Regions from separate parts of the Brenneria goodwinii genome, predicted to be linked through region 3. Evidence: predicted binding sites of a transcription regulator. Region 3 holds the regulator's gene; each other region holds the start of a gene.
The links. Region 3 encodes CRP, which controls carbon source genes, mostly activating them, when cyclic AMP is high. Its sites were predicted from a motif close to ATGTGANNNNNNTCACAT; they were not measured.
Positions count from the first base shown of each region.

Region 1 (5,673 bases), 1.2 Mb from region 3:
CGCTTAGCTGCGGTAACTGCCGCACGGCGAACTTGGGCAGCAGCAGGGTTTCAAACGGCCAGGCGGCCCAATAGGGCACCACCGCCAGCCAAAATTCGGTTTCCACCACCAAACGGCTGCCGTCCGCCTGCTCACGCTGCACATAGTCAAGCAACAGAGAAGTCCCGTAGCGCTCAAAATAAGCGCGCTGTTCCCGATCTTCACGCAGCGCTTCATTCGGTAAGAAATCGTTGGCCCATACCTGTCCGTGCGGATGCGGATTGGAACAGCCCATCATCGCCCCTTTGTTTTCAAATACCTGTACCCAGGGATAACGCTGCCCCAGCTCCGATGTCTGCTCACTCCAGGCGTCGATCACCCCTTTCAACGCCGACATCGGCAATTCGGGCAGGCTTTTACTGTGATCGGGCGAAAAACAGATCACGCGGCTGACGCCCCGGGCGCTCTGTATGCGAAACAGCGGATCGTCATTAGGCGATACCGCCGGGGTATCCTCCAGCAAGGCGGAAAAATCATTGGTGAAAACAAAAGTGCCCTGATATTGCGGGTTAACGTCACCGGTGATGCGTTTATTGCCCGCGCACAGATAGCAGTTTGGGTCATGCGGCGGCGGCGGCCGGCGATCGGGCTCATCTTGCTGCCCTTGCCATGGCCGTTTAGCCCGATGAGGAGAAACCAATATCCATTCCCCTTTCAGCGGGTTGAAGCGACGGTGCGGGTGCTCTGTGGGTACAAATAGCATAAAGACCACTCCTCAAAACAAGATAGCCCGTTTTCACCGCGGCAATATTCACCGGCGGTAAACGGCGTCTGTTCACACCCGTTTTTTGTGTGAAAAATAACGGGCATAATCATCGAGATAACCAACCCTAGATAGACAGTGTTTTACTGTTTATCATTTAGTGTAACCGTTTACCCTAAATTTAAACCTCAGGATGACGTTTGGAAAGTGGGGAGTTACTCTGGTCGTGACATCGATCACATAAGCGTCTTCTGCCTGCCGCAGAGGGAAAGATGTGTAGGTAACATCGGAATATTCAACATCCAATTGTTCAGGGAACATACATGGCCACAATAAAAGACGTCGCCCGCCTGTCTGGCGTATCCGTCGCGACGGTTTCGCGCGTCATCAACGATTCGCCCAAAGCCAGCGATGCTTCACGGAAGGCCGTACATAAGGCCATGGCTGAACTGCAGTATCACCCTAACGCCAACGCCAGAGCGCTTGCTCACCAGAGTGCGGAAACGCTGGGGCTGGTGGTGGCGGATGTTTCCGATCCCTTCTTCGGCACCATGGTGAAATCGGTGGAACAAATCGCCCAGGCGACCGGCAATTTTTTACTTATCGGCAATGGCTACCACAATGCCGAGCAAGAGAGAAAAGCGATTGAGCAACTGATCCGTCACCGCTGCGCCGGACTGGTGGTTCACGCCAAAATGGTTGCCGATCAGGAGTTGGCGACATTGATGAGCCACATCCCCGATATGGTGCTGATCAACCGCACGCTGCCGGGCTATGAAAGCCGCTGTGTCGCCTTGGACGACCGCTACGGCGCCTGGTTGTCTACCCGTTATCTGATTCAGGAAGGGCACCGAAAGATTGGTTTCCTTTGTTCTAACCACCAGATTTCCGACTCATTCGATCGTTTACAGGGTTATATCGATGCGCTGAACGAACACAACCTGAAGGTAGATGAGCGGCTGATCGCCCGCGCCGCCCCCGATGAGGTGGGAGGCGAATCAGCCATGACCGAATTGCTGAGCCATGGCGGTAACATGACGGCGGTGGTGTGTTACAACGATTCCATGGCGGCGGGAGCGCTGTCCGTGCTGAGCGATAACAGCATCAACGTCCCTCAGGATATGTCCATCGTGGGATTTGACGATGTGCTGATCGCCCGTTACCTTCGCCCCCGGCTGACCACGGTGCATTATCCCATTGCCGCGATGGCGACGCAGGCGGCTGAACTGGCTATCGCCCTGCATCAGGGAAAACCGCTGAAAGAAACGACCAACATGTTCTGTCCGACGCTGGTTCGCCGTCACTCCGTCAGCCCGCCGCGCGACAGGAAATGATGCCTTTAGTGAAATCGGTTACACTCGTTTCTATTACGCCGATCATTCACTATCGGCAGGAAAGAGCGGATATCTCATCAATTTATCGAAATCTAACGCGCTGATTATCACGTTGCCATCGCCAAATATTTCGCCATCTCGTCCGCGGGCACCATCCCGCCGCCGGTCGCCCAAACCAGATGCGTCGCCTGTTGCAGGGCTTGGCTATCGATTCCCCTAAGGCGCAGATATTCTGCGCCGGCGCATACCCGCAACGGCCCCGCCATCCCCGCCAGAGCGGAGGGTTCCAGTTGAATGTCTTCGCTATGATTGAGCAACCCGAGCAAGTCATACATCTCCCGGTCGCTCAGGGTATAAAAGCCGTCCAGCAGCCGTTCCATCGCTCTGCCGACGAAACCGGATGCCCGCCCCACCGCCAGACCATCGGCAGCCGTCAGATTATCGATGCCAAGATCCTGCACCGCAATCTCATCATGCAGCCCGGTATGAACGCCCAGCAACATACAGGGCGAATGCGTTGGCTCGGCAAAAATACAGTGAACATGGTCGCCAAACGCCAGCTTCAGACCAAACGCCACTCCGCCGGGCCCGCCCCCCACGCCGCAAGGCAGATAGACAAACAGGGGATGCTGTTTATCTACCGGTTTATCAAGCTGTTCGAACTGCCGACGTAAACGGTTGCCGGCCACGGCGTAACCCAGAAACAGCGTACGCGAATTCTCATCATCAATAAAAAAGCAGCGAGGATCCGACTCCGCCTCTTTACGCCCCTGCGCCACCGCCACGCCATAATCCTCAGCGTACTCCACCACATTCACTCCGTTATCACGCAGCTTTTGCTTTTTCCAGGCGCGCGCATCGGCAGACATATGTACGCTGACGCTGAACCCCAGCTTGGCGCTCATGATGCCAATCGACATGCCCAGATTGCCGGTTGACCCCACGGCGATACGGTATTGACTGAAAAACCGGCGGAAACGATCGGAATAGAGAATCCGGTAATCATCATCCAGGCTGAGCATACCGGCCTCCAGCGCCAGCTTCTCTGCGTGGGCCAGCACCTCATAGATGCCGCCGCGCGCCTTGATGGAACCGGAAATCGGCAGATGGCTATCTTTTTTTAACCACATCTGACCGGGAATCGGTTGCCGATAGCGTTGCTCCATCGCTTGCTGCATCGCAGGAATAGCCACCACGTCAGATTCAATAATGCCCCGCGCGGCGGCGGTTTCCGGGAAAGCCAGACACAGATAAGGCGCAAAGCGTTGCAGCCTGGCCTGCGCATCATCGACATCCTCTGCCGTAAGTCCGACATAGGGCAGCCCTTGTTCCAGCGAGGCGACATTGGGATTAAACCAGGTGACGTCGTCCAGATCGATGAGGCGCTGAACCAAAGGATACTGCCTGACAAGTTTTTCAATTTCGGTCTTAGTCATCGCTTTTCTCTTTAATCTCACAATGTAGGCCGGCAAGCGGCGCGAAAACGGACGGCGCCGCGCATCTATGCTTGCAATGACTGCGCCACGTCAATAATCCATAACTCTCGGTTATGACGCGTCGCCCCTCATTATCAAGCCCGACTGCTATTTTATGTGCGTATTGATGGAAATCTCGCCATTATTCGCAGGTATCAAAATAATGAATGAATAAAAATGTAGCGATAACAAGACGCGGCATTTAGTTTGCACAATAATCCAAGATATAATCGCGCTTTTGTGTTCTTCATCTCATTTTTAGTGCACCCGTTACATAGAATGACCTGGAAAACCTGGCCGGCCTCATATTTTGGAGCAAACATGTCCCTGTCACATATTGCACAATTTGCATTAGCATTGGTTGTTGTTGCTGTTTTGGCGTTACTCATTTGCCGCGACCGTAAAAGCATCCGTATCCGGTTCATCATCCAGTTGCTGGTTGTTGAAATTCTCCTTGCCTATTTTTTCCTATACTCGGATATCGGATTAGGGGTGGTAAAAGGCTTTGCCGCTCTGTTTGATAAATTACTTGGTTTTGCCGGTCAGGGAACCGATTTTGTCTTTGGCGATATGGTCAACAGTGATAAAAACCTGATCTCGTTCTTCTTCAAAGTCCTCTGCCCCATCGTCTTTATTTCCGCCCTGATCGGGATCCTGCAATACATCAAGGTATTACCGATTATCATCCGTTTGATTGGCACCATCCTTTCCAAAATTAACGGTATGGGTAAACTGGAATCATTTAACGCCGTCAGTTCATTGATCCTCGGACAGTCTGAAAACTTTATCGCCTATAAGGATATTCTGGGCAAGATGTCTGAAAAACGCATGTACACCATGGCGGCAACGGCGATGTCGACAGTTTCCATGTCGATCGTCGGCGCCTACATGTCGATGCTGGATTCCAAGTTTGTCGTCGCCGCCTTGATACTGAATATGTTCAGCACCTTTATTGTGCTGTCGCTCATCAACCCATACAGAGTTGACGGCGAGCCTGAATTGCAACTGGGCAATATTCATGAAAACCAGAGTTTTTTCGAAATGCTGGGCGAATATATTCTGGCGGGCTTTAAAGTCGCGGTGATCGTTGCCGCCATGCTGATTGGCTTCATCGCGCTGATTGCCGCCATCAACGCGATCTGTAGCGCTATTTTCGGCGTCAGCTTCCAGGACATTCTGGGCTATGTGTTCTATCCGTTTGCCTGGGTTATGGGCATCCCCGCCAATGAAGCCTTGCAGGTTGGCAGCATCATGGCGACCAAACTGGTTTCCAACGAATTCGTGGCCATGCTGGAACTGCAAAAAGTCGCCGGTGAGCTCTCCCCCCGCAGCGTTGGCATCCTGTCCGTATTCCTGGTTTCTTTTGCCAACTTCTCATCTATCGGCATCATTGCCGGCGCAATCAAAGGGTTGAACGAACATCAGGGCAACGTGGTTTCCCGCTTTGGCCTGAAACTGGTATACGGCTCAACGCTGGTGAGCATCCTTTCCGCTTCTATCGCCGGACTGGTGCTGTAACTCTCCTCATGCCCGTACACAAGACAAGCCCCAGGGATGGGGCAAGTAACCGGGCGTCTCAAACGACGCCGGACGATAGCAGCGACTGAACGGTTTGCGGATCCAGACCGGCAAAACGAGCCAGCACGCCAACCAGAAAATCGTGGTCATCCCGGTGGGGAGCGCCGGAAACCGCCACGCTGCCGATGATCCCGCCATTTTTGACGTGTAACGGAAAACCGCCGCCGAAGGCGGCATAGTCGCGCTCATTCACGCCATAACGCGCCGACAATGTTGTCTGGCGAGTCTGTAACATCAGATTGGCGGCATATGAGCTCATTTCCAGCAGGTCGACCACGTTACGTTTGCGGCGCAGCCAATCAACGTTTTCCGCCGTCGAGCCCGGCATGGCATAGCTGAACCAGGTTTGATGATTCACGGTGATATCGATCGCCAATGACAAAGACTGGCGCTGCGCCTGATTTTTAATCGCCTCGCCCAATGACCAGGCCAGTTCTCGATTAAAGGCTGGTAAAACAATCAGTTTTTGCTGTTGCTGACATAATTCGAATTGTTGCTGCACATTCATAACCTCCCCCTTATTTATCATGACGGGCGTTCTGTC
Region 1 covers NZ_CP014137.1:587,547-593,219, reverse strand. The annotation lists gene galT (galactose-1-phosphate uridylyltransferase) at 1-742, opposite strand, end outside; gene galR (HTH-type transcriptional regulator GalR) at 1,066-2,076, shown strand; gene ACN28R_RS02680 (D-serine ammonia-lyase) at 2,184-3,512, opposite strand; gene ACN28R_RS02675 (NupC/NupG family nucleoside CNT transporter) at 3,879-5,069, shown strand; gene ACN28R_RS02670 (heme-degrading domain-containing protein) at 5,128-5,637, opposite strand.
Region 1: the regulator CRP is predicted to act here: its motif matches at 3,790-3,807, upstream of ACN28R_RS02675 (NupC/NupG family nucleoside CNT transporter).

Region 2 (5,673 bases), 1.6 Mb from region 3:
CCGGCGGCTACCTGACGCTCTCCGCCACGCTCGCCACCCGGCAGGTGGCGGAGACCATCAGTAACGGCGCGGCGGGCTGCTTTATGCATGGCCCGACCTTTATGGGCAATCCGCTGGCCTGTGCGGCGGCCAACGCCAGCCTGGCGCTGCTGGCGGAGAACCGCTGGCCGCAGCAGGTCACGGCTATCGAGCAACAGTTGCGCCAGGCGCTGACGCCCTTATCCGATGCCCCCGCGGTGGCGGATGTGCGCGTGCTGGGCGCAATTGGCGTAGTGGAAACACGCCGCCCGGTTAATATGGCGCGGCTACAACACTTTTTCGTTGAGCGCGGCGTATGGATCCGTCCATTCGGTAAACTCATTTATCTTATGCCGCCGTTTATTATTCAACCGGAGCAGTTGCGCCGGCTTACCGATGCAATCGCCGAGGCGGTATCCGAGCGAGATCTATTTAACCAATGAACAAAATATCCCCTGATTAATGCGGCGATCCCATTAATGGAGACGGAGAAGTTGTGATCGGTGGCACACTAATTATATTAGCGTTATGATTATCCCATCAGTTAATCAGGACTTTCCCATGCGTAATGCGATCACTCTTTGCTGGCAGTATTTACGTGCCTTCGCGTTGATTTATCTCTGCCTATTGGCAGGCAATGCGATATCCGCGCTACTCCCGATTGTTATTCCCGGCAGCATCATTGGCATGCTGGTTTTATTCGCGCTTCTCGCTTCACAGATCCTGCCGTCAGACTGGGTCAGGCCCGGCTGCCATATGTTTATTCGCCATATGGCGATGCTGTTCGTGCCGATCGGAGTGGGCGTCATGAACTATTACGATCTGCTCAGCCAACAGTTCGGCCCGATTGTCATCTCCTGTCTGGTCAGCACCTTCTTTGCAATGATCGTCGTCGGTTTCAGTACGCAGCTTATGCAGAAAGAACATGCTATCGCTGGCGAAAAAGAGTTATTACCCAAGGATAAAGAATAATGCTCGCCTACATATGGTGGTCATTGCCACTGACGCTGTTGGTCTTTTTTGCCGCCCGTAAGCTGGCGGCGTGGACAAAAATATCGTTGCTGAACCCGTTACTGGTTTCGATGGCCATTATCATCCCTTTGCTGCTGCTATTGCATATTCCTTATGAGCACTACTTTAAGGGCAGCGAAGTGCTCAACAATCTGCTCCAACCCGCCGTCGTCGCCCTGGCCTTCCCGCTGTATGAGCAGCTTCACCAGATTCGGGCGCGCTGGAAATCCATCATCAGCGTCTGCTTTATCGGCAGCGTCGCCGCCATCATCTCCGGGACGCTGGTCGCCCTATGGCTGGGCGCATCGACGGAAATCGCCGCCTCCGTGCTGCCGAAATCCGTGACGACGCCGATCGCCATGGCGGTAGCCAGTTCGATCGGCGGCATTCCCGCCATCAGCGCGGTCTGTGTGATTTTCGTGGGTATCGTGGGCGCCGTAACCGGCCATAGCCTGTTCGATCGCGTCGGCATTAAAACCAAAGCGGCGCGCGGTCTGTCGATGGGTACCGCCTCACACGCCTTGGGCACCGCACGCTGCGCCGAGGTCGATTTTCAGGAAGGGGCATTCAGCTCACTGGCGCTGGTCATCTGCGGGATTATTACCTCGCTGCTCGCCCCCTTCATTTTTCCTATCCTGCTGGCGTTTTTTAAATAACCGTCCGGCTTTCCACATGGGTTAAGGGGCTTGGCCCTTTAACCTTGAAGACCGTTCCGTCATCCCGCGCCAATCGCGGTAACCTTCCGCTAATATGTGATCTAAACCTCATATCGATAATATTTGTTTCAATCATTTCATAAATAACGAGATATACATCACTATATTATTCGCTATCGCCTTCCTATTATGGTGCCCTGTATTGGTTCAAGGAGATAAACCGCCATGCATCTACGATTCAATGACGCCTTTCAACAGTTGCCGACCCGTTTGCAATCCGCCCTTAAACCCATTCTGGACGGGCAGGATTTTACCGCCATGCTGACCGCCGGCGAGGTGAAAATGTTGAGCGATGCCGCCCGGTTAGATAGCAATGAGCTGGCTTTTGCGCTGTTACCGCTGGCAGCCGCCTGCGCGCTGACGCCCATTTCTCATTTCCACGTGGGCGCGGTAGTTCAGGGGGTGAGCGGCAATTTTTATTTCGGCGCCAATATGGAATTCAGCGGGATGCAATTGCAACAGACGGTACATGCCGAACAAAGCGCCATCACCCACGCCTGGCTGCGCAATGAGCGGGGGCTGCGTTCGATAACGGTGAACTACACGCCTTGCGGCCACTGCCGGCAGTTTATGAATGAACTGAACGCCGCGTCTTCTTTGCGTATTCAATTACCGGGGCGTCAACCTACGCTGCTCAGCCATTATCTTCCTGACTCGTTTGGCCCGGTCGATCTGAACGTCAGCTCGCTGCTAATGGATGAAATCAACCACGCCTATACGCTGCCGGATAATGACCCTTTAACCCTTGCCGCATTGGATGCCGCCAACCGCAGCCACGCGCCATACAGTCAGGCCATAAGCGGCGTCGCATTGGAAACGGCCGACGGCGCTATCTATAGCGGTCGTTACGCCGAAAATGCGGCATTCAATCCCAGCCTTCCCCCGTTGCAGGCCGCGCTTAATCTGATGAATCTGGCTGGCGCAAAACACACGGAAATACGCCGCGCTGCCGTTGTCGAACGCCGTAACGCCGTTATAAGCCAATGGACGATGTCCAAAGCCATATTAACTGAGCTAGGCTGTAAAAATGTCACATTACATTTCGTCGATTAATAATCGCATTAAGAAAGACGTTAATTAAAAGCTGTTGAATCGTTACAGCTTTTTATATTTTTTGATGCAAGTCATATGTAACTATTTTAATTAACATTATCTGTACATATCTTACGGGTAATTTAAGATCGGGACTGCAATAATTTCGCATTATCACCTAAATTCGTTTCCGTCACCAAAAGAGTAAAAAAGTCATGGAATTAGAATATGAAAGCAAGCGTCCCCTCTACATCCCTTATGCTGGTCCAATACTTCTTGAATTTCCCCTACTGAATAAAGGCAGCGCATTTACAGAAGAAGAACGCGCCAACTTTAATCTTCATGGTTTATTGCCGGAAGCGGTCGAAACAATTGAAGAACAGGCGGAACGCGCCTGGCGTCAATGTCAGGAATTCAAAAACGATATCGAAAAGCACGTCTATGTGCGCAATATACAAGACACCAACGAAACGCTTTTCTACCGGTTGCTGGACGAACACCTCAGCGAATTAATGCCCATCATCTACACGCCGACCGTGGGCGAAGCCTGTGAGCATTTCTCCGATATTTACCGCCGGGCTCGCGGCCTGTTTATCGCTTACCCCAACCGCGCCAATATCGACGATATGCTGCAGAATGCCACCAAACAGAACGTCAAAGTCATCGTGGTCACCGACGGCGAACGTATTCTGGGCCTGGGCGATCAGGGCATCGGCGGTATGGGTATTCCCATTGGCAAACTGTCGCTATATACCGCCTGCGGAGGCATCAGCCCGGCCTATACGCTGCCCGTCGTGCTGGATGTCGGCACCAACAACCCGCAACGCCTGAACGATCCGCTGTATATGGGCTGGCGTCATCCGCGCATCACCGATGACGAATATTATGAATTTGTGGATGAATTCATTCAGGCGGTGAAACGCCGCTGGCCGAATGTGCTGTTGCAGTTTGAAGATTTCGCCCAGAAAAACGCCACCCCGTTGCTGAACCGCTACCGTAACGAGATCTGTAGCTTTAACGACGATATTCAGGGAACCGCCGCCGTCACGCTGGGCAGCCTGATTGCCGCCAGCCGCGCTGCCGGCAGCCAGCTACGCGACCAGACCGTGGTCTTCCTCGGCGCCGGCTCTGCCGGATGCGGTATCGCGGAACAAATCGTCGCGCAGATGAAATCGGAAGGTCTGAGTGAAGACGAAGCCCGCGCCCGCGTATTTATGGTTGACCGTTTCGGTCTGTTGACCGATAAGCTGCCGAACCTGCTCGACTTCCAAAGCAAGCTGGTGCAGAAAAGCGAGCAACTGGCTCACTGGGACGTCACCAGCGACGCGATCTCGCTGCTGGAAGTGGTCAGCAACGCCAAACCAACCATCATGATCGGCGTTTCCGGCCAGCCGGGTCTGTTTACGGAAGAGATCATCCGTGAGATGCACAAGCACTGCGCGCGTCCTATCGTCATGCCGCTGTCTAACCCGACGTCTCGCGTGGAAGCCCGCCCGGAAGACATCATCCGCTGGACGGACGGCGCCGCGCTCGTCGCCACCGGTAGTCCGTTCGCGCCGGTTAACTATCAGGATAAGGTTTACCCCATTGCCCAGTGCAATAACTCCTTTATCTTCCCGGGCATCGGTCTCGGCGTGCTGGCATCGGGCGCAACCCGCATTACCGACGGTATGCTGATGGCGGCCAGCCGCTCACTGGCAGATTGCTCGCCGCTGGCGAACGATGGCGAAGGCGCGTTACTACCGGATATCGAGGATATCCAGAACGTATCGAAACGCATCGCGCTGGAAGTCGGTAAAGCGGCCCAGTTACAGGGGGTAGCCATGGTGACCTCCGCCGATGCGCTGGCAAAAGCCATCGAGCACAACTTCTGGCAACCGCAGTACCGTAGCTACAAACGCACCTCGTTCTGATTTTTCTCTCCACAGAATAGCGCGGCTCAGGCCGCGCTTCAAACCGCTGACAAAATGGCTTTATGGTTTATCGGTTAACGCCTTATCATCAACCTCGCTTTTTATTCGCATCGTTTGCTCAACCGGCTAGCCTTTCAGCTTCGGATCCAGCGCATCGCGCAACCCATCCCCCAGCAGATTGAACGCCAGCACCGTCAGGAAAATGGCCAGGCTGGGGAAGATCGCCACGTGCGGCGCAATCACCATGTCGGAACGGGCCTCATTGAGCATTGCGCCCCACTCCGGCGTCGGCGGCTGCGCGCCGAGTCCCAGAAACGAGAGACTGGCCGCCGTGATGATCGACATGCCGATACGCATGGAGAAGTAGACCACGATAGAGGACACGGTCCCGGGGAGAATATGCCGGCAGATAATCGTCCAGTCGGAGGCGCCGATACTGCGGGCCGACTCAATATAGGTCTGCTGCTTCAATACCAGCGTATTCCCCCTCACCAGACGGGCAAACGCGGGAACGCTGAAAATAGCCACCGCGACAATCACATTCGCCATGCCGCTGCCCATGATCGCCACCACGGCAATCGCCAGCAGAATGCCGGGAAACGCGAATAACACATCGCAGATGCGCATAATCACCCGATCCCACCATCCTTCATAATATCCGGCCAACAGGCCAAGCGCCGTGCCGATCAACATGCCGATTGACACGGAGAGGATGCCCGCGGCCAGCGAAATCCGCGCGCCCAGCAAAATGCGGCTGAAAATATCCCGCCCCAACGAGTCCACGCCAAGCCAGTGCATCAGGGACGGCCCTTCGTTCAAGCGGTCATAATCAAAGTAATTTTCCGCATCAAAGGGAACCAGATACGGCGCAAACAGGGCAATAATAATCAGCAGCAGCACAAATATACCGGCCAGCATCGCCACATGTTGATGACGGAAACGCCGCCAGAACTCATGCCACGGCGTGCGAATTTGATCTTCCT
Region 2 covers NZ_CP014137.1:1,006,733-1,012,405, reverse strand. The annotation lists gene bioA (adenosylmethionine--8-amino-7-oxononanoate transaminase) at 1-461, shown strand, start outside; gene ACN28R_RS04470 (CidA/LrgA family protein) at 580-990, shown strand; gene ACN28R_RS04465 (CidB/LrgB family autolysis modulator) at 990-1,685, shown strand; gene cdd (cytidine deaminase) at 1,911-2,798, shown strand; gene ACN28R_RS04455 (NAD-dependent malic enzyme) at 2,993-4,690, shown strand; gene gsiD (glutathione ABC transporter permease GsiD) at 4,817-5,673, opposite strand, start outside.
Region 2: the regulator CRP is predicted to act here: its motif matches at 1,780-1,797, upstream of cdd (cytidine deaminase).

Region 3 (5,673 bases):
CTCGCCACGATGGCGATTATCGTCGGCGCCGGCCTAGGCGTGCCGCTGGGCGTGCTGGCGGCGGCAAGACGGGGAAAAGTCGCGGATTATATTGTCCGTTTCATCAGTCTGGCCGGCTATTCCACGCCGATATTCTGGGTGGGGATGATGGGGCTGCTGGTTTTCTACGCCTGGCTTAACTGGGTGGGGGGCGCCGGACGGGTGGACATGGCCTATGACGGGCTGGTGGAAAACCGTACCGGGTTGCTGTTGCTTGACGCCATGCTGGAGGGCAATTGGGAGGTATTCCGCAGCGCGCTCAATCACCTGCTGCTGCCCGCCACCATTCTTGGTTTCCATTCTTTGGCTTATATCAGCCGTATGACGCGCAGCTTCATGCTGGCGCAACTCTCGCAGGAATACATCATCACCGCCCGGGTAAAAGGACTGACGGAATTCCGTGTGGTGTGGGCGCACGCGTTTCGTAACATCCTGGTGCAGTTGCTGACGGTTGTCGCGCTGGCTTATGGCTCCCTGCTGGAAGGGGCGGTGTTGATCGAAACCGTATTTTCCTGGCCGGGGTTCGGCTCCTATCTTACCGGCAGCCTGCTGCTGGGCGATATGAATGCGGTTATGGGCTGTGTCTTGCTGGTGGGGCTGATTTTCGTCACCCTTAATCTGCTGGCGGACATGCTGTATCAAATCTTTGACCCGAGGACCAACGCATGAGTATTTCCTCTGGACCGGTACTCAGTGCGCTACCGGAAAAGCGTGACGGCCGCCTGAAGTTACGCTGCTTACGCATATTGGGATTTTTATCGCTGATGATGCGCAATCCGCTGACCGCCATCGGCAGCGCCATCGTGCTGATGTTGATGCTGGTGGCGCTATTTGCGCCGTGGATAGCGACCCACGATCCGCTGGCGCAGGATCTGTCCAACGCGCTACAGGCGCCGGGCGCGGCGCATTGGTTCGGCACCGATGAGTTCGGGCGGGATGTTTTCAGCCGTCTGGTTTATGGCTCCCGCATCACGTTGTATATCGTGGCGCTGGTGTCGGTCACCGTCGGGCCTATCGGCCTGTTATTAGGCGTTGTCGCCGGTTATTACGGCGGCATCGTTGATACGGTGCTGATGCGGATTACCGATATCTTCATCTCTTTCCCCAGTCTGGTGCTGGCGTTGGCTTTCGTCGCCGCGCTGGGGCCGGGGCTGGAGCACGTGGTGATTGCCATTACCTTGACTGCCTGGCCGCCCGTCGCCCGTCTGGCGCGGGCGGAAACGCTGTCGCTGCGCCATGCGGATTTTGTCTCCGCGGTGAAATTACAGGGCGCTTCCTCTATCCGTATCCTGCTGCATCATATCGTCCCGCTGTGCCTGCCGTCGGTGATCATCCGTATCACCATGAATATGGCGGGCATCATTCTGACCGCCGCGGGGCTGGGCTTCCTGGGACTGGGCGCGCAGCCGCCCGATCCTGAGTGGGGCACCATGATCTCCGCTGGTCGCCGCTACATGATGGAGTGCTGGTGGTTAGTGACTATTCCGGGGCTGGCGATTCTGATAAACAGCCTGGCGTTCAATTTTCTTGGAGACGGCCTACGTGACATCCTCGATCCCAGAACTGAATAACATGTCCCCTCGCGCTTCGGCGGCGGGCAACCTGCTGGATGTTGAAAATCTGCGGGTAAGTTTCGTCAACGGCGGCGTGGTGACCGATGCCGTACGCGGCGTTTCCTTTTCGCTGGGGTGTGAAAAGCTGGCGATCGTCGGCGAATCCGGCTCCGGCAAATCCACCGTTGGGCGCGCCTTGTTGCGGTTGCACCCGCGCAGTGCGCGGATTACCGCCGATCGGCTGCGCTTTGGCGATACCGACCTGCTTAACGCGGATGAAGCGCGGATGCGCCAGATTCGCGGCAAGCGGATTTCCATGATTATGCAGGATCCCAAATATTCATTGAATCCGGTGGTGTGCGTCGGCGACCAAATTGCCGAGGCCTATCTCGCGCATCACAAGGTTTCACGCAACGACGCCAAAGAAAAAGTGATGGCAATGCTGGATGTGGTGCGCATTCGCCAGCCGCAACGCGTGTACGGACTGTATCCGCATGAAATTTCGGGCGGGCAGGGGCAGCGCATTATGATCGCCATGATGTTGATTACCGAACCTGAAGTGGTGATTGCCGATGAACCGACCTCCGCGCTGGACGTTTCCGTGCGTTTGCAGGTGCTGGCGATGCTTGACGATCTGGTTGGAGAACGCGGTCTTGGGCTGATTTTTATCAGCCATGACATCAATCTGGTGCGCAGTTTCTGCGATCGGGTACTGGTGATGTATGCCGGTCGGGTGGTGGAGTCGATTGCCGCGGCCGATCTTGATAACGCGCAGCATCCCTATACCCGCGGGTTACTGAATTCATTGCCGGATATCGACCATCCGCGTCCGCGCCTGCCGGTAATGAACCGCGATCCTGCCTGGATTAACGAGTAAGGAGTTTTTATGGCGACCGAAACCATTCATCTGAGCCAGCCCTCGAACTTGAGCAGGCCCATGATTGAAGTGAATGACCTTAATCTGTCTTTTGGGCAGGGAAGTGCGCAGAATCAGGTGCTGTATGACGTTAATCTTACCGTCGGCGATGGCGAGATTTTCGGTCTGGTTGGGGAGTCCGGCTCCGGGAAGACCACCGTACTGAAATGTCTGGCCGGGTTATTTAATCACTGGCAGGGCAGCTTGCTGATTGATGGGCAGCAACTGGCGCACCGCATCGATCAAGCTCGTTGCCGCCGGGTGCAAATGGTCTTTCAGGATCCCTACGGTTCGCTGCACCCGCGTCATACGGTGGAAACCATCCTTGAAGAGCCGTTACTGATTCACCGTTTCACCCATCGGGATGACCGTATTGACGCGTTGCTGGAGAAAGTGGGGTTAGGGGCATCGTTCCGCCGCCGCTATCCCCATCAGTTGTCCGGAGGGCAGCGCCAGCGTGTTGCCATTGCCCGCGCATTGATTCTGGAGCCGCGGGTGCTGCTGCTGGATGAGCCGACTTCGGCGCTGGATGTCTCGGTGCAGGCGGAAATCCTCAATCTGTTGGTTGAGCTGCAGCAGCAGGAGAAATTAACCTATCTGCTGGTAACCCACGATCTGGGCGTGATTTCTCATCTGTGTCATAAAGTGGCGGTGATGCAGTATGGCCGGATATTGGAAACGCTGGATATCAGTGATTTAACCCGCGATACGCCGAAGAATGCCTATACTGCCATGTTGGTGGATGCCAGCCGCCAGTATAGCCGCGATCTGGCGGTGCGCTCGGAACGCATGGGATAACGTGATAACGTTTCGTGCGTAAATCGGCGACAAAACGAAGAGGACTGGCTGTAACGTCAGTCCTTTTCGCATCATAAGATAAGGTAAGAACCTGGCTTGCATTTAACAATTGGTTAAAATAAGTAATCTGTACGTAAAAAAAGGTAAATGGGTAGCGTTAAGGAGTGTGGATATTTACAATCACTACGCTTTCTGTAAGCGGTTTCTTCAAAAAGGAATTCTCATGCTCAAACGTACTCTGGTTGCTGCGGCGGCCTTTATTTCACTTACGGCTTTTTCTCCGGCGTTCGCCGCCAACGGCGTAACGCATGTTTTGCTGACGACGTCGGCAGGAAACATTGAACTGGCATTAGATAATCAAAAAGCGCCGGTATCGGTGAGGAATTTTGTCGAGTACGTTAATAACGGTTTTTATAACGGGACGACGTTTCATCGAGTGATCCCCGGCTTTATGATCCAGGGCGGCGGTTTTACCGCTGATATGAAACAGAAAGCGACTAACCCGGCGATCGCCAACGAGGCGGATAACGGGTTGCGCAATCTGCGCGGCACCATTTCGATGGCGCGTACGGCGGAAAAAGACAGCGCGACCAGCCAGTTTTTCATTAACGTCGCCGACAATGCGTTTCTCGATCATGGTCAGCGCGATTTTGGCTACGCGGTGTTTGGTAAAGTGGTCAAAGGGATGGAAGTGGCGGACAAAATCGCCCAGGTTCAGACTGAAAACGTCGGCCCTTATCAGAATGTGCCAACCAAACCGATCGTGATCCAGTCAGCGAAAGTCCTGCCCTGAGGCGTATTTTCGGGCGGTGGTTTATTTCCAGCCAATAAATCTGAGCGGGTTCGAAGAATTCGCTCAGGCTAATGGCAATGCGTTATTTGTTTTATTAATTATCCGTTTTTAAACCATTATATTATTGCCGACAAATATATCGGATAAAAAAAAGCGTGAGATAAGTCTCACGCTTTTTTGTTGTAGGGTCATGCTAATACGCCGGTTTAACGGGTACCGTAGACGACTATTGTTTTACCATGTGCGGAAATCAGGTTCTGATCTTCTAACATTTTAAGTATCCGCCCCACGGTTTCACGTGAACAGCCAACAATTTGGCCAATTTCCTGACGTGTGATTTTTATTTGCATGCCGTCAGGGTGGGTCATGGCATCTGGTTGTTTCGCCAGGTTTAGCAATGTCTGAGCGATACGCCCCGTGACATCAAGGAAAGCCAGATTACCGACTTTCTCTGACGTTACCTGCAGTCTGCTGGCCATCTGAGCAGACAGGCGCATCAGAATATCAGGGTTCACCTGGATCAGTTGTCTGAATTTTTTATAAGAAATTTCAGCAACTTCACAAGCCGTTTTCGCCCGAACCCAGGCGCTGCGTTCCTGACCTTCCTCAAACAAGCCGAGTTCGCCGATAAAATCCCCTTGATTCAGATAAGAGAGAATCATTTCCTTGCCTTCTTCATCTTTGATCAGCACTGCGACAGAGCCTTTCACGATGTAGTAAAGCGTTTCTGCTTTTTCACCTTGGTGAATAAGCGTACTCTTCGATGGATACTTGTGGATGTGGCAATGAGAAAGGAACCATTCGAGAGTCGGGTCTGTTTGCGGTTTGCCGAGAACCATTCGATATCATCCTCTGTTGTCAGTCACTGCGCAAATCACAGGGCTCAGAGTTCCCTGTACGGCGTATTTACTGTTAAAAGTTCAAATTCAGTGTAGGCAGAACGACGTCAGGGAATATACTGAAAACCTTTATCTGGCGACGTCATCATCTCCCCGGCATCTGAGTTTGTCCAGAATAAGGCAGATTCTGTTCTTGTTTTTAACACACCTTGAGGGACGTGTCTTGTATTGTCTCATTTCAGCATGATAAAGCTCTGGTTATAAGATAATTTTGTACAGTAACGATATAAATATTCAAAAATTTTTTAGCGGAGGCAGCATGCAGGCTCGAGTGAAGTGGGTTGAAGGCTTAACATTCCTTTGCGAATCAGCTTCAGGACATCAGGTTTTAATGGATGGAAATTCAGGGGATAAATCCCCCAGTCCGATGGAAATGGTTTTGATGTCGGTTGGCGGATGCAGCGCGATCGATGTGGTATCCATACTGCAGAAAGGGCGTAATGACGTTGCCGACTGTGAGGTTAAGCTGACGTCGGAGCGGAGAACGGAGTCGCCTCGTCTGTTTACCCATATCAACCTGCATTTTATCGTAACGGGCAAAGGGTTGACTGATAAAGCCGTAGAGCGTGCGGTCGCGTTATCTGCGGAGCGGTATTGTTCAGTGGCGTTGATGCTGGGTAAAGCGATCGAAGTGACTCACAGTCACGAAGTGATTGATATCTCGTAAATAGGGTA
Region 3 covers NZ_CP014137.1:4,771,978-4,777,650, forward strand. The annotation lists gene ACN28R_RS21165 (ABC transporter permease) at 1-708, shown strand, start outside; gene ACN28R_RS21170 (ABC transporter permease) at 804-1,610, shown strand; gene ACN28R_RS21175 (ABC transporter ATP-binding protein) at 1,582-2,469, shown strand; gene ACN28R_RS21180 (ABC transporter ATP-binding protein) at 2,530-3,306, shown strand; gene ppiA (peptidylprolyl isomerase A) at 3,530-4,099, shown strand; gene crp (cAMP-activated global transcriptional regulator CRP) at 4,306-4,938, opposite strand; gene ACN28R_RS21195 (OsmC family protein) at 5,258-5,665, shown strand.

Region 4 (5,673 bases), 520 kb from region 3:
GCGGTTCCAGTATCGATTTGTTGCATGTGCTATTCGGCTCCATTCTGGCTATCGATCGATCCGCGCTGGTCGACATCGCCCTTATCGGCTCCTGCTCCCTTATCGTGCTCGCCGTCATTTATCGGGCGCTGGTTATCGAATCCTTCGATGTCACGTTTTTACGCATCGCATCAGGCCGCTATCGGGCGCTGATCCACGCGTTGTTTTTGTCATTGGTGGTGCTGAATCTGGTCGCCGGTTTTCAACTTCTGGGTACGTTGATGGCCGTTGGCATGATGATGCTGCCGGCCGCCTGCGCCCGTTTCTGGACCCAGCGGCTTCCCATCATGCTGGCGACGGCGATTGTCCTCGGCATGATAGCCAGCCTGATTGGGTTGATCTGGTCGTATTATGCCGACCTTCCCGCCGGCCCGGCCATTATTCTGACTATCACGCTATTTTTCTGTTTTTCGGTTTGTTTCGGTCAAAACGGCGGCATGTTACGCACGCGCCGCTGATTCGTCATTCATGGGTTTATGAGGGAAAAATGAAACGTTCAATACTCGCAATTGCATTATCCGGCCTGCTGCTCAGTCCGCTGGCCATGGCCAAAAACCTGGAAGTGGTCGCCAGCTTCTCCGTACTGGGCGATATGGTGAGCCATATCGGCGGCGATCGCGTCACGGTAACCGATCTGGTTGAGCCGAACGGCGACCCGCATGAATTCGAGCCGTCTCCCAAAGACAGCAAAACGCTGGTTAAAGCCGATGTCGTTTTCGTCAACGGATTGGGGTTGGAAGGATGGATGGATCGGCTGATTACCGCTTCCGGCTATCAGGGAAAGGTGATCACCGCCTCTGACGGGATTAAAACGCTACAGATGGAAGAGGACGGCAAAATCGAAACCGATCCCCATGCCTGGAACAATATAGGCAATGGAGTGATCTATGCGCGCAACATTGTAAATGCGTTAGCCGCCGTCGATCCGCAGAACGCCGACTACTTCCGCCAGCAGGGCGAGGCTTATATCCAGCAGCTACAGGAGCTGGATCGCTACGCGAAAAAAACCTTTGCCGATATTCCGCAGGAAAAACGCAAGGTGCTGACCAGCCATGACGCTTTCGGCTATTTCAGCCAGGCTTACGGCGTGAAATTTTTGTCGCCGGTGGGTTATTCCACCGAATCGGAAGCCAGCAGTAAAAAAGTGGCTTCGCTTATCAAGCAGATAAAAGAAGAGAAGATAAAAATCTACTTCATTGAAAACCAGACCGACTCCCGTCTGGTTAAACAGATCGCCAACGCCAGCGACGCCCAGCCCGGCGGAGAGTTGTATCCGGAATCATTAACCGATGCATCCGGCCCTGCCGCCACCTACACCGCGGCCTTTAAGCATAATGTCGACGCCATGGCCGCCAGTATGAAGTAACCGCAATGCGGCCAGCCCGGTTTCGGGCTGGCCGCCGCGCTACACCAGCGTCAAATTAAACGGCTGCGCATTAAGCTGGGCCTGAACCTCGGGCGGGAGCCCTGAGTCGGTGACGATATCCGACAAGTCGGATAGCGGCGTGACGCAAAATAATGAATAGGCGCCGTATTTACTGCTGTCAGCCAGCAAAACCCGGCGGCTGGCGTTCAGGCCGAGATCCTGCTTCACGCCGGCTTTTTCTTCCGTCGGCGTGGTAATCCCTTTTTCCAGACTCCACGAGTTGCAACTGATAAACGCAATATCCGGGTAAATACTGCGTAATAGGCGCCGGCCATGCTCGCCAATACACGATTGGCTACTGTCATCAATGCGGCCGCCGATGATCGTCACTTCAATCTGTTTGAACTCGGACAGAAACAGCGCGATTTGCAAATCGGCGGTGATTACCCGCAGCGGCAGGTGCGTCAGGTTACGCGCCAGTTCCAGCGTCGTCGTGCCCGCGTCCAGCACCACCGCGCTGCCCGGCTGTACCAGCGTCGCCGCATAGCGGGCGATAGCCTGCTTTTCCTGTAAGTTACGCTGAAGTTTTTCGTTGGTGGTCGGCTGGGCGGGAATAAATCGGTTAAGCGTGACGCCGCCGTGGGTGCGGCTGATCACGCCTTGTTCATCCAGTTTGATCAGATCGCGGCGAATCGTCGCCGGGGAAGCATCAATGACGGTAACAAGTTCATCCACCGTCACCAGATTATGGCTTTTCAGATAATCCATAATCTGATCAAGACGGCTTTGCCCCTTCATTTTATCTCCGCTCACGCGGAAAGCATCACTCAATGTTTGCCCCACGACGATATCCATTTATTTAACCAAGATGCCGATTAGCCATAGAAAATCATCCTAAAATTAAGCGAGTTGCATGGCCAACCGGATTGAGATCGCCATGCTCTCAGACTTCGCTTTTCCTGTCCAGGCAATATCAAACGCGGTGCCGTGATCGGCGGAGGTACGAATAAAAGGCAGCCCGGCGGTAATATTGACTCCATCATAGAAACCCAGCAGCTTCAACGGGATGTGGCCCTGATCGTGATACATCGCCACCACCATATCATATTGCCCTTCATACGCCTGTAGGTAGACGGTATCCGGCGGACAGGGGCCGTATACATCAATGCCTTTGCCTTTCATGACCTCAACCGCAGGCGATACGATCCTGATCTCCTCATCGCCGAACAAGCCGTTCTCCCCCGCATGCGGATTGACCCCGGCAACCGCAATACGCGGATGCGTATATCCGACCCGTTTAAGGAAAGTATCGGCCATCGCAATCACGGTTTCAACGCGTTCGCAGCTCAGCGTATCGAGAAACTTACGCAGCGCAATATGCGTCGATACGTGAATAACTTTCAGCTTATCGGTATACAGCACCATGGCGTAATCACGGCTATTGGTCAGCTTCGCCAGCAGTTCCGTGTGACCCGGATACATATGCCCGGCCAAGTGCAGCGCTTCTTTATTCAACGGCGCGGTGGCGATAGCGCTCACCTCTCCCGCCATCGCCAATTCAGTGGCGCGTTTTATACAGCGGTAAGCCAAATCCCCCGCCTGCGCCTGTACGCTCCCCGGTGTCAGCGTATCCGGTTTTTCCAGCGGTTCATCAATGATATTGATCATGCCGGGAGTAAACACCGCATCGGCAGGCTTCTCGATCACCTTTAGTTCAACAACAGGCACAATATTTAACGCCTGAATACGGCGCAGCGTTTGCACGCAGCCAACCACCACCGCAGGGGCGCCAGAGAGTTCTCCCTCAGCCAGCGATTTGATAATAATCTCCGGGCCAATGCCCGCCGGGTCACCCATCGTTACCGCAATAATTTTATTCACTGACCTTCTCCTCAATAAAACGCAAAACGTCCAGCAAAGTGGTTTCGTTACCAAATCCCCCCGCTTTAGTCATGACGGGAACGTCACCGAGCGAACTGTCCAGCAACCGCCCCCAAGGCACGCACGATGCAATTTGCCCCTTAATCTGAAAACCGCTGGCGCCCAGTGCGGTCGCCACGGCAATCGCAATGTCGCCGCCGGATAAATACAGCCCGCCCAGCAGGCGCCGGTTAATCCTGTCGCTGTTCAGCACAATGCTTCGGCTCAACTCCCCCAGAAAATGACTGATGGTTTCGCCCAACTGCTGCCGGTTCAGTTGATGCCGTTGACATAGCCGGACGATGTCAAACCGCTGACTGTCGCGGCAACAGGTGCGAATAATGCAGTGATGCCCGCTATCCAATGCCGTCAACGCGTCATGGCGCCATCGTTCCGTGGCGTCCGGCGCATCAACGGTGAATAACTCATTGATATTAATATTAATAATCGATACGTTTTTTCGTTGATTAACAAATTCAATCTGTTTTTGAGCGATATCGCTCATTGTTCCGATCACCGCCAGCAGCGGTTTAACCACAGGCTGCTGAGTGCCGGTTTGTTTTGCCAGCGCGTCACTCAGTCCTGCCGATCCCACCAGCAGAGGGGAGAAGGGTAAATTGCTGGCAGCATGCATGATTTTCTCCAGGTCACGCTGGTGCTCAGCATCCAGAACCACCAGGCGGATCCCTTGGTCGGACAGCTTCTGCAGATAACCGGCCAAACCCGCTTGACGCACATCGGCTAAGGAGACCTCCGCGACAGGAAGCCCGGTTTGCTCGGCCAGACGGGCGCTCACCGCGGCGGAAAGCACAGGCGTTTTGGGATCGCTGGCGAATTCCGTCTCGGTAAGCAGACGTCCGTTTACCCAAACCTGCCCGCCGCGGGTGATGCGCCCCAACGCCGGCGCCGCCGGCGCGATCAAAGCCATCGGACTCTGCGCGGCGAATAAAGCCGCGGCCGTTTCAGCCCCTAAGTTCCCCCGTAACGTAGAGTCTATCTTTTTGAACACCCAGCCTTTTCCTCCGGCGGCACGCCATGCTTCAATCGCCCCGGCGGTTCGCTGCGCGGCAATCTCAGCGCTAACCGCTCGACTATCGGTATTGATAACGACCGCGTTTCCCGGCAGGCCCGCAGACAGTTTGCCGACATCAAATATCACGCTGACCAGAGCGCCATTCAGAGACAGGCCGACGCCGGCATCATTTGCTCCCGTAAAATCATCCGCGACCACCAAGACCTGAATCGCTGACTGCTGCTCTTTCGGCATACCCCATCCCCGGTTATCAATTCGCTGATAATGATTATATTAAATCATAATTGATTATATGTGAGCAATCTCAAATTATTTAAAAGGAATTTAACCTATAAATTATCCCTACAATGCGGCATTTGATGGTTTTTATTGAGTGAATACGATCTTATTGATTGATAAAAATCACAACATATCGGGCCGTGATTCTGACGGAAAGACAAGGGGATAGCATGAACATCAATAGCACTATCATCAGCGGCTATCGGGCACTCCAAGATATTCGCCATCTCATGGCGGGAAAACAGCACGCCCTGTTTGTCACTGACGGAAATATCGTCGGCCTGCCCGATGTTCAGGCGCTGATCGAACAAGTGAAGCAGACGATTCCGCAGGTATTGCTGGTGGATAACGTTCCCGCCGAGCCCAGTCAACATGACGTGGCGGGAATATTGGCTCAGCTCACACAAACGCGCACCGATCTGGTCATCGGCGTCGGCGGCGGCAGCGTACTGGATGTGGCCAAACTCCTGTCGGTGCTGTGCGCGGGTGATGATACCGTCACGCTCGATACGCTGTTGGCCGGCGAAAAACCCACGCGACGCACGCTGTCGCTGTTAATTCCAACCACCGCGGGCACCGGCTCGGAAGCCACGCCTAACGCCATTCTGGCGATTCCGGAAAAGGAAACCAAAGTCGGCATTATTAGTCCCGTCATGCTGCCGGATTACGTCGCGCTGGCGCCGGAATTAACCACCAGCATGCCGCCGCATATTGCGGCCTCAACCGGTATCGACGCGTTATGCCATCTGATCGAGTGCTTCACCGCCACCATCGCCAACCCGGTCAGCGATAACTACGCGTTGATTGGCCTGAAGAAGCTGTTTGCCAATATTGAGACTTCCGTTCGCGAACCAGACAACCTGGAAGCGAAGCTGAATATGCTGTGGGCGTCTTACTACGGCGGCGCGGCGATTGCCCACTCCGGCACCCACCTGGTTCACGCCATGTCCTACCCGCTGGGCGGCAAATACCACATTCCCCATGGTGTGGCGAACGCCATTCTGCTCGCGCCCTGTATGCGTTTTGTACAGAACGC
Region 4 covers NZ_CP014137.1:5,294,185-5,299,857, reverse strand. The annotation lists gene ACN28R_RS23475 (metal ABC transporter permease) at 1-497, shown strand, start outside; gene ACN28R_RS23470 (metal ABC transporter substrate-binding protein) at 527-1,405, shown strand; gene ACN28R_RS23465 (DeoR/GlpR family DNA-binding transcription regulator) at 1,445-2,260, opposite strand; gene ACN28R_RS23460 (D-threonate 4-phosphate dehydrogenase) at 2,306-3,262, opposite strand; gene dtnK (D-threonate kinase) at 3,279-4,592, opposite strand; gene ACN28R_RS23450 (iron-containing alcohol dehydrogenase) at 4,808-5,673, shown strand, end outside.
Region 4: the regulator CRP is predicted to act here: its motif matches at 4,651-4,668, upstream of ACN28R_RS23450 (iron-containing alcohol dehydrogenase).